3 regions of the Bradyrhizobium sp. AUGA SZCCT0431 genome follow, and region 3 is predicted to be linked to each of the others. Evidence: predicted binding sites of a transcription regulator. Region 3 holds the regulator's gene; each other region holds the start of a gene.

Region 1 (4,148 bases), on a different contig from region 3:
CAGAACGAGGAGATCGCGACCACGGCCATCAGGCCAACCCAGATCCAGCCAAGCGTCCGGTGCGGCAGCGTTCCCTTCGGGGCCGCGAACTGGACGACGCCCAGAGCGAACGCCGCCATCGCCGCAAAGGCATGAAGCGGGATCGCGGGGGCGGCATCCAGCAGCGGCGCGAGGCTCATGACGGACGCTCCCCCAAGGCTCCATCCGGCGACGGCCCGCCTGATCGCCGAACGCGAGACGAAAAACGTTAAATCAATGTCCTAATGTAAATATCATTAACATAGGTGCGAGTCAAAATGCTGCGACGCACAATCATGTGCTCGTAGAATCAATCCGTTGGATCCGATCTTTAAGAATATACACGAGCCAAGCGAGCTTGCGCGAACCGCTGCTTTTTCGGCGGCTCGCAAACCCGGTTGGCCTGACAGGCCCCGATCAGAACGGGATATCGTCGTCCATGTCGTTGTTGCGCCCGGCGCCGGCGGCCACCGCGCGGCGCGGCGCGGAAGTGGCCTGGCCGCCGCCAAAATCGCCGCTGGAATCGTCGGAGCCAAAACTGCCGCCCCCGCCGCCGGAGCGGCCGTCGAGCATGGTCAGGGTCGAATTGAAGCCCTGCAGCACCACTTCGGTCGAGTATTTCTCGACCCCGCTCTGGTCGGTCCATTTGCGGGTCTGCAGCGCGCCCTCGATATAAACCTTGGCGCCCTTCTTCAGGTACTGCTCGGCGACCTTGCAGAGCCCTTCATTGAAGATCACGACGCGGTGCCACTCGGTCTTTTCCTTGCGCTCGCCGGTACCCTTGTCGCGCCAGGTTTCCGAGGTCGCGATGCTCAGATTGGCGATCGGCCGCCCGTCCTGTGTCCGCCGGATTTCCGGATCCTTGCCGAGGTTTCCGACCAGGATCACCTTGTTCACGCTTCCCGCCATCGTCGCTCTCCACTCAAAATCGGTACCAAAAAACTGCTGCGCGACCGCTGCAATCGGCCGGCACGGGCCGCCCGATTGGCCGCCTCATCCACATCAGGGACATTTGAGACGACCCTATACGCCCGATGGCCGCCCCGACTTAGCGATCCCTCGGCAAAGCAGCGGTTATCCACATATAGCATTGCCCGCGGCATTGTTCCAGTTTTGTTCTGCGCAACCTCAGGTCATCCACACCTTGCCGGTGTTCCGTGCCGGACGCCGCGCCCACCCGGAGCTGCGCGGCGGATATTATAAACAAATCATTACCTTGAAGGGCCGGCACTTCTCCTGCGAGTGTTGCATTTCGGAGACGGCATTTCCGGTCGAATTGGCGTATGGGTTTATCCAACGGCGCGGCGCTCGCGTCTTGGACGAAAACGCTTCGGGACCAACGGGAAGCGGACAACGGACTGGGGACTATTTGAAATGAAGAAGTTTTTGCTTGGTACTGTTGCTCTCGTTGCCTTTGCCGCTCCTGCTGCTGCGGCTGACCTCGCTGCGCGTCCCTACACCAAGGCGCCCCCGATGGTCGTGGCCATTTACGACTGGAGCGGCTTCTACATCGGCGCCAATGGCGGCTGGGGTACGAGCCACAAGTGCTGGGACGCCTTGAATGGCGCGGGCGTGTTCGTTGCCAGCGAAGGTTGCCACGATGCAAGCGGCGGCACCGCCGGTGGCCAGATCGGTTATCGCTGGCAGGCCGGCACGTGGGTGTTCGGCGTCGAAGGACAGGGCAACTGGGCCGACTTCAGCGGCAGCAGCGTGAGCCTTGGACCCGTGGGCTTTGGCGCGGGAACGACCATCCGGTCGAAGGTCGACGCGTTCGGCCTGCTCACCGGTCAGGTCGGTTACGCCGCCAACAACGTCCTGCTTTACGTCAAGGGCGGTGCAGCCGTGACCGCCGATCGCTATCGCGTCAATGCCACCGTCGGCAACGCTCTGATCGCCTCGTCCAACGATGACAATCGCTGGGGTGGTGTGGTCGGTGTCGGCCTCGAATACGGCTTCGCCCCGAACTGGTCGGCCGCCGTCGAATACGATCATCTGTTCATGGGGAACCGAACCGCCACCTTCACCAATGTGGCTGGCGGCACCTTCAGCGAACGCATCCGTCAGGACGTCGATCTCGTGACCGTGCGCGTCAACTATCGTTGGGGTGGCCCGGTGATTGCGAAGTACTGAGCTTCGCTGCACCAAAAGATTTGATGAAAAGGCCGGCCTCGCGCCGGCCTTTTTGTTTTGAGGTGGCCTTTTTGTTTGAGCGCATTGGTTCCGCCCACGGCTCCGCTGCCATCTGCTGCCATTGCGATCCCATGGCAACTCATTGCAAAACAAACCGTTGATGGCTCGCTGCGAGCACTGGAAATCCCGGCCCGTTCTTCCTACGTTCCAGCTTTCTGCCATCGGCGCCCGGCCCGGTTTTCCCCAGGCCATGCGCGCCCAACGTGGCGCGCCTCCACGCGCCTGGAAATGCCGATATGGATGAAGTGCTGAGGGCGAAGCGCCAAACCAACGCCGGCTCGGGAACGCGCGCGATAACGATCCGCGGCGCGCGCGAGCACAATCTGAAAAACATCGACGTCGAGATTCCCCGCGACAAGCTTGCGGTGTTCACCGGTCTGTCCGGTTCCGGCAAATCCTCGCTCGCCTTCGACACCATCTATGCCGAGGGCCAGCGACGCTACGTCGAGTCGCTCTCCGCCTATGCGCGCCAGTTCCTCGAGATGATGCAGAAGCCCGACGTCGACCAGATCGACGGCCTGTCGCCGGCGATCTCGATCGAGCAGAAGACGACGTCGAAGAACCCGCGCTCGACCGTCGGCACCGTCACCGAGATCTACGACTACATGCGCCTGCTCTGGGCGCGCGTCGGCGTGCCCTATTCGCCCGCCACGGGCCTGCCGATCGAGAGCCAGCTGGTGTCGCAGATGGTCGACCGCGTGCTGGCGCTGCCTGAAGGCACACGGCTCTATCTGCTGGCGCCGGTCGCGCGTGGCCGCAAGGGCGAATACAAGAAGGAGCTCGCCGAGTACCTCAAGAAGGGCTTTCAGCGCGTCAAGATCGACGGCAGCTTCTATGAGCTCGCCGAGGCGCCGACGCTCGACAAGAAATTCCCGCACGACATCGACGTCGTGGTCGACCGCATCGTGGTACGCCCCGATATCGGCCAGCGCCTCGCCGAAAGTTTTGAGACTGCGCTAAAGCTCGCCGAGGGCCTCGCGGTGATCGAATACGCCGATGCGCCCGCAGGCAGCACCGACGACGAAAAGAAGTCCGAAAAGAAGTCCGACAAGAAGACCGCAAAGATCCACGACAAGAGCGGACCGGAACGGATTCTGTTCTCCGAAAAATTCGCCTGCCCGGTGTCCGGCTTCACCATTCCCGAGATCGAGCCCCGGCTGTTCTCGTTCAACAACCCCTATGGCGCCTGCCCGGCCTGCGGCGGCCTTGGCGTCGAGCAGCATATCGACGAGGACCTCGTCATCCCCGACAAGGAGCTGACCTTGCGCAAGGGCGCGATCGCGCCCTGGTCCAAATCGTCCTCGCCCTATTACATCCAGACGCTGACCGCGCTCGGCAAGTTCTACAAATTCACGCTCGACACCAAGTGGAAGGACCTGCCGAAGAAGACGCAGGCCGCGATCCTGCACGGCTCCGGCGACGACGAGATCAAGTTCTCCTATGAGGACGGGGTGCGTTCCTACGACACCAAGAAACCGTTCGAGGGCGTCATCACCAACCTTAATCGCCGCTTTCGCGAGACCGAAAGTGAATGGGCGCGCGAGGAACTGGCAAAATATTTCTCCGACATCCCCTGCGAGGGCTGCCACGGCTACCGGCTGAAGCCGGAGGCGCTCTGCGTCAAGATCGGCGGCAAGCATATCGGCGAGATCAGCGAACTCTCGGTGCGCCGCGCCGGCGAATGGTTCGAGAGCGTGCCCAAGGCGCTCAACGCCCAGCAGAACGAGATCGCCATCCGCGTGCTGAAGGAGATCCGCGAGCGGCTGTCGTTCCTGCTCGACGTCGGCCTCAATTATCTGACGCTGTCGCGTTCGTCCGGCACGCTCAGCGGCGGCGAAAGCCAGCGCATCCGCCTCGCCTCCCAGATCGGCTCGGGTCTGACCGGCGTGCTCTATGTGCTGGATGAACCTTCTATTGGTCTGCACCAGCGCGACAATGCG
Region 2 (4,148 bases), on a different contig from region 3:
AGCATTGACCGTCATGGCCGGGCATAGGCGAGTGAAGCGACGCCGTCCTTCAGACGGCTATGCCCGGCCATCCACGTCTTTGCTTTTGAGAGACTTTTAAGACGTGGATGCCCGGCACAGGGCCTGGCATGACGAGAAGAAAAAATCATGTCCTCCATTGACGAAACCAAACAATTCGTACCGCTCAATATCGCCGTGCTGACGATCTCGGACACGCGCGCGCTTGCCGATGACAAGTCGGGGGCGACGCTGGCGGAGCGGCTGGTCGCCGCCGGCCATCATCTCGCGGCGCGCGAAATCATCGTCGACGACGTCGATGCGATCCGCGTCATCATCCGAAGGTGGATCGCCGATCCTGGTGTCGATGCCATTATCACGACAGGCGGCACCGGCTTCACCGGCCGCGACGTCACGCCGGAGGCGGTCGAGCCGCTGTTCGAAAAGCGGATGGACGGTTTCTCCACCGCCTTCCACATGCTGAGCTACGCCAAGATCGGCGCCTCGACGGTGCAGAGCCGCGCCACCGCCGGGGTTGCGGGTGCGACCTTCATCTTCTGCCTGCCGGGCTCGCCCGGCGCCTGCCGCGACGGCTGGGACGGTATCCTCGCCCATCAACTCGACTACCGCACGCGGCCCTGCAACTTCGTCGAGATCATGCCGCGGCTCGACGAACATCTGCGCCGCCCGAAAGCCAAGGGCGCGTCGGTCTAGGCAGTCATTCCGGGGCGATGCGCAGCATCGAACCCGGAATCTCGAGATTCCGGGTCTGGTCCTTCGGACCATCCCGGAATGACGGACTTATTATTATCACCGCCGTCCGATGACCGCTTTCAGCAATGCCCACAATCCGCGCCACATGTCGCGCCACGCTTCGTCGCGCAATTCATGGGCGCGCCTGATGTAGAATTCGAGCAGGTCCGGCGTGACGCGCCGCGGCGTGTCGCGACGCCCCGGCTTCACAGTTCGCGTTCCCAGGTCTCGCCAACAAGGCTTTGGCCAAAACTTCGATGCGGTTCGGTCGCGACCAGCTTAAAGCCGGCGTCCTGATAGATCTTGCGGGCGGCGACGAGGATGCTCTGGGTCCACAGCGTCATCCTGCGATAGCCGGTCGCCCGCGCGAAGGCGACGCATTCGGCGACCAGCCGCTGGCCCAATCGCTGGCCGCGCCCGGCCGGATCGACCAGCAGCAGGCGCAGCTTGGCGACATCGTCGCTATGCTTGACCACAAAGACCGAGCCGACCTGGACGCCGCCCTGCTCGGCAATCCAGCAGCGCTCGCGCGAGGCATCGAACGAGGTCAGGAATTTCGCCGCGATCTCCGCCACCAGCGCTTCGAACGAGGAGTCAAAGCCATATTCGCTGGCGTAGAACGCGCCGTGGCTCTGCACCACCCAGCCCATGTCGCCGGGGCGGTGGGTGCGCAGGATCGCTGGCGCCGCCGCGCCCGACTCGCCGAGCAGCCGCTCGATCTCGGCCATCGCGCCGACGAGCTTTTGGCTGCCGCCGCGCGGCAACGCGGCCAGCATCGCGCCGATGTCGTCCTGCATGCTGCGCTCGAGTTGGGCGAAGGTCTGGCGTCCCTTGGCCGTGAGGGCGAGCCGGAATTGCCGCCGGTCCGCCGGCAGCGGCTTGCGGGTGAGCAATCCATTCTCATCGAAGTTTTGCACGATCCGGCTGAGATAACCGGCATCGAGCCCGAGTTCGGCGCCGATCTCCTTGGCCGAGAGGTCTTCGCGATAGGCGAGCTCGTACAGCACCCGCGCCTCGCTGAGCGAGAACGGGCTCTTCATGAGTTGCTGGTCGAGCACGCCGAGCTTGCGGGTGTAGAAGCGGTTGAAGGCGCGGACCGCCGCGACTGCTTCATCGGAATTATTCTCGGACATGGCGCACCTCGATACTTGCCATTGTCAGATAGTTATTTGACTTTGGCAAGTATATTCTGGTGCAAGCCCGGTCCCTTCTACTGTGCATGGGGTTGTTTTCGCGATTTTTGTGTCTGGCCCCGCGGTGCATCGCGCCGGAGGCGCCTAGGCTACCACCATGATCCGGCTGCGCAGCATGGTGCGGGAGCGCCGGCCGAGCCGGCGCAGCAGCCGGGCTTCGGAACGGCGGACGTCCGGCCGGTAGCCGCCGAGCCGGTCGTAATGATCGTGCGCAATGAGAAGACCCTGTTCCGCCGAGGGCCCCGTAACCATGCGGGCGATGAATTTGAGGCCATCGCGGAAACTGGCATCGGAATAAGGCGAGCGGGCATAGCGGAAGATCCCGGCGCGGGGCCGGCCGCTGGCCGCTACACCCTGTATGAATTGCGCGGTCTCTTCGATCCAGCCCGAGTCGAGCACGGCGCCGGCGTGCAGGAACATCAGCCAGGGTGAACGCGCCTGGCGGGCGCCGGCGGCGAGCGCCGCGGCGCGGGTCCCCTCGAAGGCCATGAAGCGGCAGCCGGCTACGTCGGCCACCCGCTCGATCACGCTGCTTGCGGAACGGTCGACCAGCACCACTTCGCGGATCAAACCGGCAGCGGCGCCCGGCACCAGCGCCGCCAGGGTGGCGACGGCGGGCTGTTCAACGCCTTCAGTGGGGATGATCACGCTCAGCATAAAGAGGCTTCGTTGGCTCAAACGGTGAAAAACGCCGTTTGTTATCACCTTGTCACATTCAAAACATCCGTTGGCATGCGGATTTTTGCGGCAGCTCTCGTGTGGATTTGTCGATCGATGTTCTTGCTTTGTTCTAAAGACCTGTTACGTTCCAAGCATGAGCCGAGCATCCTCTCATGCCCTCAAGCACCCGCCGGTCACGGCGCCCTCCGAACCGGCGGGTGCTAATCCTTTTCCTGAGCTGGCGGTCGCGATCGAGCGCGACCGGCGGCGCGGCCGCGGCGCCCAGTCCAACGACAGCGGCCGCTTCGAGGCCGAGGCCCGCGTCGCCTTCGACGACGGCTGGCAGAGCCTCGAAGACCTGCCGCCGTTCAAGACCACGGTCGGGCTCGACACCTCGCGCAAGGTCATCACCCGCAACGACTCGCCCGATATCGGCTTCGACCGCTCGATCAATCCCTATCGTGGCTGCGAGCACGGCTGCGTCTACTGCTTCGCGCGGCCGACCCACGCCTATCTCGGGCTGTCGCCCGGACTTGATTTTGAAACTCAGCTGCTCGCCAAGCCCGATGCGCCGGAGTTGCTGGAAAAGGAACTGGCGGCGGCGGGCTACGAACCGCGCATGATCGCGATCGGCACCAACACCGATCCCTATCAACCGATCGAGCGCAAATACAAGATCATGCGCGGCATTCTGGAGGTGCTGGAGCGTGCCGGCCATCCGGTCGGCATCGTCACCAAATCGGCGCTGGTGACGCGCGACATCGACATCCTCCAGCGGATGGCAAAACGCAATCTGGTCAAGGTCGCACTGTCAGTGACGACGCTCGATGCCAAACTCGCGCGCACCATGGAGCCGCGGGCCTCGACGCCGCCGAAGCGGCTGGAGGCGATACGGCAACTGGCGGAGGCCGGCATTCCGGCAACCGTGATGGTCGCGCCCGTGATCCCCGCGCTGAACGATTCCGAGATCGAGCGCATCCTCGATGCCGCGGCGCATGCCGGCGCGAAAGAAGCTAGTTATGTCCTGCTGCGGCTGCCGCTGGAAGTGCGCGATCTCTTCCGCGAATGGCTGATGGCGAATTATCCCGACCGCTATCGCCACGTCTTCACCCTGATCCGCGACATGCGCGGCGGCCGCGACTACGACTCGCAATGGGGAACCCGGATGAAGGGAACCGGGCCGATGGCCTGGATGATCGGACGCCGCTTCGAAATCGCCTGCGAGAAGCTTGGACTGAACAAGCGGCGCCTGAAACTGACCACCGACCATTTCGTCAAGCCGAAGCGAAACGGTCAGCAGTTGAGTTTGTTTTGATTGGTAGCCCGGATGGAGCGCAGCGTAATCCGGGGCATCGGTAGAGAGACTTATCCCGGATTGCGCTGCGCTCCATCCGGGCTACGAATGAGTGCCAGGGAGCGGCAGGATGAGTAACGAGTTGAAGACCCCAATCCCGCGACTGACCGTCATCACGCTCGGCGTCAGCAACATGCGCGCCAGCATCGCTTTTTATGAAGCGCTGGGTTTTGCGCGAAGAATTCGCTCGA
Region 3 (4,148 bases):
AGGCGCCTGCGGCGTGCGGCGCTTCTGTGATCGATGCGGAGCGTCTGCGGCGGCAGGGCGCCATGGTGCTGCGGCGAAGCGGCAGCGGATTTACCATCGATGCCGTCAAGCCGCGGGGCGTCGATCGCCCATGGTCGCCAGCGACCGCGGGCGAGGGTGACGCGGAGACAACCATCCTCGCGCCACGCCGCAACGCGCCGCGTGCTGTCGATGCGACCCCGTCGGAAGCGGATCTGCAGGCCGAGGAATAAGGATTCACGTTCCCCGGCGGGTCGCGACCGGCGGCGCGGAATTCAACCGGTGGAAAGCGGTGTCGCCGTGTCCGCCTTCGTTGTTGTGCGCTCGGGAATCGGATGCACCACCGGCAATTGCAGCACCGTGACGCGCTGACCCTCGCAAAGCTGCGTCACCAGCACATGGCTCCCATCGGGAAATTCGATCGCGTCGTGGTGACGTTCCCTGATGTGCGGATCAATGGTGTTGAACTTGCCGACGCGGAAACCGATCGTCCGCGTCCAGATCCAGCGATTGTCGTATTTGACGTCTTGCGCGAAGGCCAGTTCGGTCCCGGGCAGCATGCAGACCGCGACTGCGGGGTCGCGTTCGCTGGCAAAGCCGCGGGTCGAGGTGCCGCGGAAGGTGGTCGATATCAGTGTCTCGCCGACCTCAGCGGGACGCGTCGCCATCGCGTGCAAACTATAGTCACACATCGGATCGCTCCCTCGTAAGAGATAGAGACCCGTGCCTCCCTCGAGGCGCTGGCCTCTATCAGAGTGGACTTGAGCAAAGTCTATTCCTGTTCTGGACATTTGTGCGACCGAAAGGCCGGCGTGCCCGATCACAAACGCGCTACGGCGGCTGCGGATCTTCGGGCATCGGCGGCAGCGGCAGTTCGAAGGCGCCGAGATGGAATTGCTCCCTTCCGTCGTCGGCAATCCCGGGCAGCGCGACCAGCGTGAACGCAGCTTCCGGATATTGCTGCCAGATCGCAAGATCTTCCGCCGTCACCGTCAGCCAGCCGAACCGGAGCATGTAGCGGCCCGGCTCGGTCACGAGTCCCGCCCTCTGCCAGGTGATCTTGGTGATCATATTGCTGACCACGTCTCGCCCCCCGGTTTTTGCGTCTTCGAGTCGAAGAAAACGCGTCAAACCACCATCCTCGCACGCACAGTTTTTGCCGCATTCTGGGCAATTGTGGGACGCGTGGCCCCATCGTTCTCCGTCAGGGCCGGGTACAGCCGTCCGAGGGACGGCGTCGCTTCCGCTCGCCTATGCCCGGCCATCCACGCGAAGGCGGCATGGCCGGCATGACGACTTCGGATAAGGAGTGACGCCACTGACGCCCGCGGAAGCGGGCCGCCCTCAGTACTTCCGGTACAGCCCGATCAGCTTGCCCTGAATCCGGACCCGGTTCGGCGGCAGGATGCGGACTTCATAGGAAGTGTTGGCGGGCTCCAGCGCGATCGAAGCGCCGCGGCGGCGGAAGCGTTTCAGGGTGGCTTCCTCCTCGTCGATCAGCGCCACGACGATATCGCCGGTGTCGGCGGTCTCGTTGCGCTGGATCAGCGCCATGTCGCCGTCGAGAATGCCGGCGTCCACCATGGAATCGCCGCGTACTTCGAGCGCGTAATGTTCGCCGGAGCCGAGCATGTCAGGCGGTACGCTGATGGTGTGGCTGCGGGTCTGCAGCGCCTCGATCGGCGTACCGGCGGCGATCCGGCCCATCACGGGAACGGCGACCGGACGGTTGCCGTCGTCCTCGGCGGGCGCGCTGGCGGCGCGGACCTTGCCGAGCGTGCCTTCGATGACGCTGGGGGTGAAGCCGCGGCGGCCGTTGCCGTTACCGGCTCCCGCAAGTTCGGGCAGCTTGATGACTTCGATGGCGCGGGCGCGGTTGGGCAGGCGGCGGATGAACCCGCGCTCTTCCAGGGCGGTGATGAGGCGGTGGATGCCGGACTTGGAGCGGAGGTCGAGCGCATCCTTCATTTCGTCGAAGGAGGGCGGCACGCCGGCTTCCTTGAGCCGTTCGTTGATGAAACGCAGAAGTTCATACTGTTTGCGCGTAAGCATCTCGAGCAATCCCCCGGTTGGCGCGTCGTAATTCGTGGTCGTTCAGTTTCGCGGTTCTTCAGTTTCGCGGTTCTCAGTTGCGAGTGCGGTCTCAAATTCGGAAGTCCAAAACTCCCGTTTGTAGACACCAGATCTCGAAACAAATCATGAACGGACACTATATGTTCGATACATGTTCCGCAACCACTTAATTTCAGGTGAACGCGCGCCGACTTCGCCCGAACAGGCCGTCGCCATGCGTCATTCCGGCAGGCGCAGGAACTCGCATGGCGCGCCTTTCGGCAGCGCCGGCGCAAACGGCGGACGTATCAAAAGCGCCCGTGCCGCAGCGAGATTTCCAAGCAGCGACGAATCCTGGTGGCTCACCGGCACCGCGATCAACGCACCGTCTTCGCGCGGCTCGAGCCGTGCGCGCAAATAGTCTTCGCGCTGGTCGTTGGCGGGAAGATCGCGGCCGAGCAGGGCGGTCTCACGCACGTGATGGATGGTTTTTCGGCCCGACAGCGCGCGAATCAGCGGCACCAGAAACAGGAAGCCGCAGACATAGGACGAGACCGGATTGCCGGGCAGGCCGATCACCCGCATCGCCCCGAGGCGCCCGTGCATCATCGGCTTGCCCGGCCGCATCGCGATGCGCCAGAACGCCATGGCGACGCCCTCGGCCTCCAGCGAGCGCTTGACGAGGTCGTGGTCGCCGACCGAGGCTCCGCCCATCGTAATCAGGATGTCGGCGCCCGATGCGCGGGCGCAGCGGATGCCCTCCGTGGTCGCCTCGACCGTGTCGGCGGCGATGCCGAAATCGACGGTCTCGGCGCCCTCGGCCCGCGCCAGCGCGCGCAGCGCGTAGCCGTTGGAGTAGACGATCTGACCGGGGCCCGGGATCGAGCCCGGCATCACGAGCTCGTCGCCGGTGGCGAGCACCGCCACTTTGGGGCGGCGATGCACGGCGAGTTCCGGATAGTTCATGCCGGCGGCGAGCGACAGATCGCGTTCGGTGAGGCGGCTTCCCCTGGTGAGCAGCACATCGCCCTCGCGGAAATCGGCGCCGGCGGCGCGGATATGCCGTCCCGGTTTGGCGGTTTCCGTGATCGTGATGTAGTCGCCGCTGGCGGCCGTGTCTTCCTGGATGATGACGGCGTCGGCGCCATCAGGGATCACCCCGCCGGTGAAAATCCTGACCGCTTCGCCCGGGGCCACCTTGCGTTCGAACGGGCGGCCCGCCGCGACCTCGCCGATCACCTTCAGCCGCGCGGAGAGATCGGCGGCGTCTGCCGATCGCACCGCATAGCCGTCCATCGCCGACATTGCCTGCGGCGGTTGCGTGCGGAGTGCGGCAAGGTCGCGCGCGAGCACGCGATGCCAGGCGGTGTCGAGTGCGACCATTTCCTCGGGCAAGGGATCGGCGCCCGCAAGGATCGCGGCCAGCGCATCAACAACCGGCATCAGGGCCACGGCAGTTTCTCCTCGATCGCGATCCAATCTGGATTCGGCCTGGGGAGCGATCGTGGGCGCTTTCATAACGGAGAGCGGTGGCGGAGGCAAAAGCGCGCCATCTTGTTGCTGAACGGCAACATCGTTCCGCAATCGCTCATGACATCAGGCGGATACCGCCGTGGACCGCGCCAGCGATTTGTTCACGTCTGCGATTCGGTTAGGGTTCCCTCGGATTGGGGTGTGGGCAGGCAAAGTTTTGGTCAGCCACGGGCTGGCTTGCACGAGCCGGTTTCGCGCGAATGCGGAGCGGACGATGACGGCGGCGATAGCGACGGCAACGGTTTCGGTATCCCCGCGCGGTGTGTTTTTTCCATCCGACCGCCGGGCGAGCCTGCTGGCGAGCAGCATGCTCTGCGGCGGGACCATGCGCAGCCTCGCGGCGGCAGCCGGGATGATGACTGTGCTCGGCGTCTCCCCGGCGTTCGCGCAATGCTACTCCACCGCGACAGGGCTGGCGGGAGACTGCACGGCCGCCGTTCCGACCGGCGCCGCCGCCACGGCCATCGGCTTCGGTGCCAACGCGAACGGAATCTTCGCGACCGCGTACGGGAACGGCGCGACCGCGAACGGCATCGCTGCGACCG

The links. Region 3 encodes LexA, which represses DNA repair genes until DNA is damaged. Its sites were predicted from a motif close to TGTTCNNNNTGTGTTCNG; they were not measured.
Region 1: JQ567_RS11120 (single-stranded DNA-binding protein) is a predicted target of LexA. The motif match lies at 1,122-1,139, and genes of this name have one in related genera.
Region 2: JQ567_RS19380 (PA0069 family radical SAM protein) is a predicted target of LexA. The motif match lies at 2,719-2,736, and genes of this name have one in related genera.

What each region holds. Positions count from the first base shown of each region.
Region 1 covers NZ_JAFCLR010000009.1:186,026-190,173, forward strand. The annotation lists gene JQ567_RS11115 (DUF2306 domain-containing protein) at 1-179, opposite strand, end outside; gene JQ567_RS11120 (single-stranded DNA-binding protein) at 436-927, opposite strand; gene JQ567_RS11125 (outer membrane protein) at 1,393-2,148, shown strand; gene uvrA (excinuclease ABC subunit UvrA) at 2,445-4,148, shown strand, end outside.
Region 2 covers NZ_JAFCLR010000018.1:105,893-110,040, forward strand. The annotation lists gene moaB (molybdenum cofactor biosynthesis protein B) at 148-711, shown strand; gene JQ567_RS19365 (RSP_7527 family protein) at 808-960, opposite strand; gene JQ567_RS19370 (helix-turn-helix domain-containing GNAT family N-acetyltransferase) at 957-1,883, opposite strand; gene JQ567_RS19375 (glycosyltransferase) at 2,028-2,600, opposite strand; gene JQ567_RS19380 (PA0069 family radical SAM protein) at 2,758-3,918, shown strand; gene JQ567_RS19385 (VOC family protein) at 4,028-4,148, shown strand, end outside.
Region 3 covers NZ_JAFCLR010000002.1:159,742-163,889, reverse strand. The annotation lists gene JQ567_RS02530 (ComEC/Rec2 family competence protein) at 1-251, shown strand, start outside; gene JQ567_RS02525 (hypothetical protein) at 294-710, opposite strand; gene JQ567_RS02520 (hypothetical protein) at 850-1,089, opposite strand; gene lexA (transcriptional repressor LexA) at 1,363-2,070, opposite strand; gene glp (gephyrin-like molybdotransferase Glp) at 2,311-3,522, opposite strand; gene JQ567_RS02505 (YadA-like family protein) at 3,818-4,148, shown strand, end outside.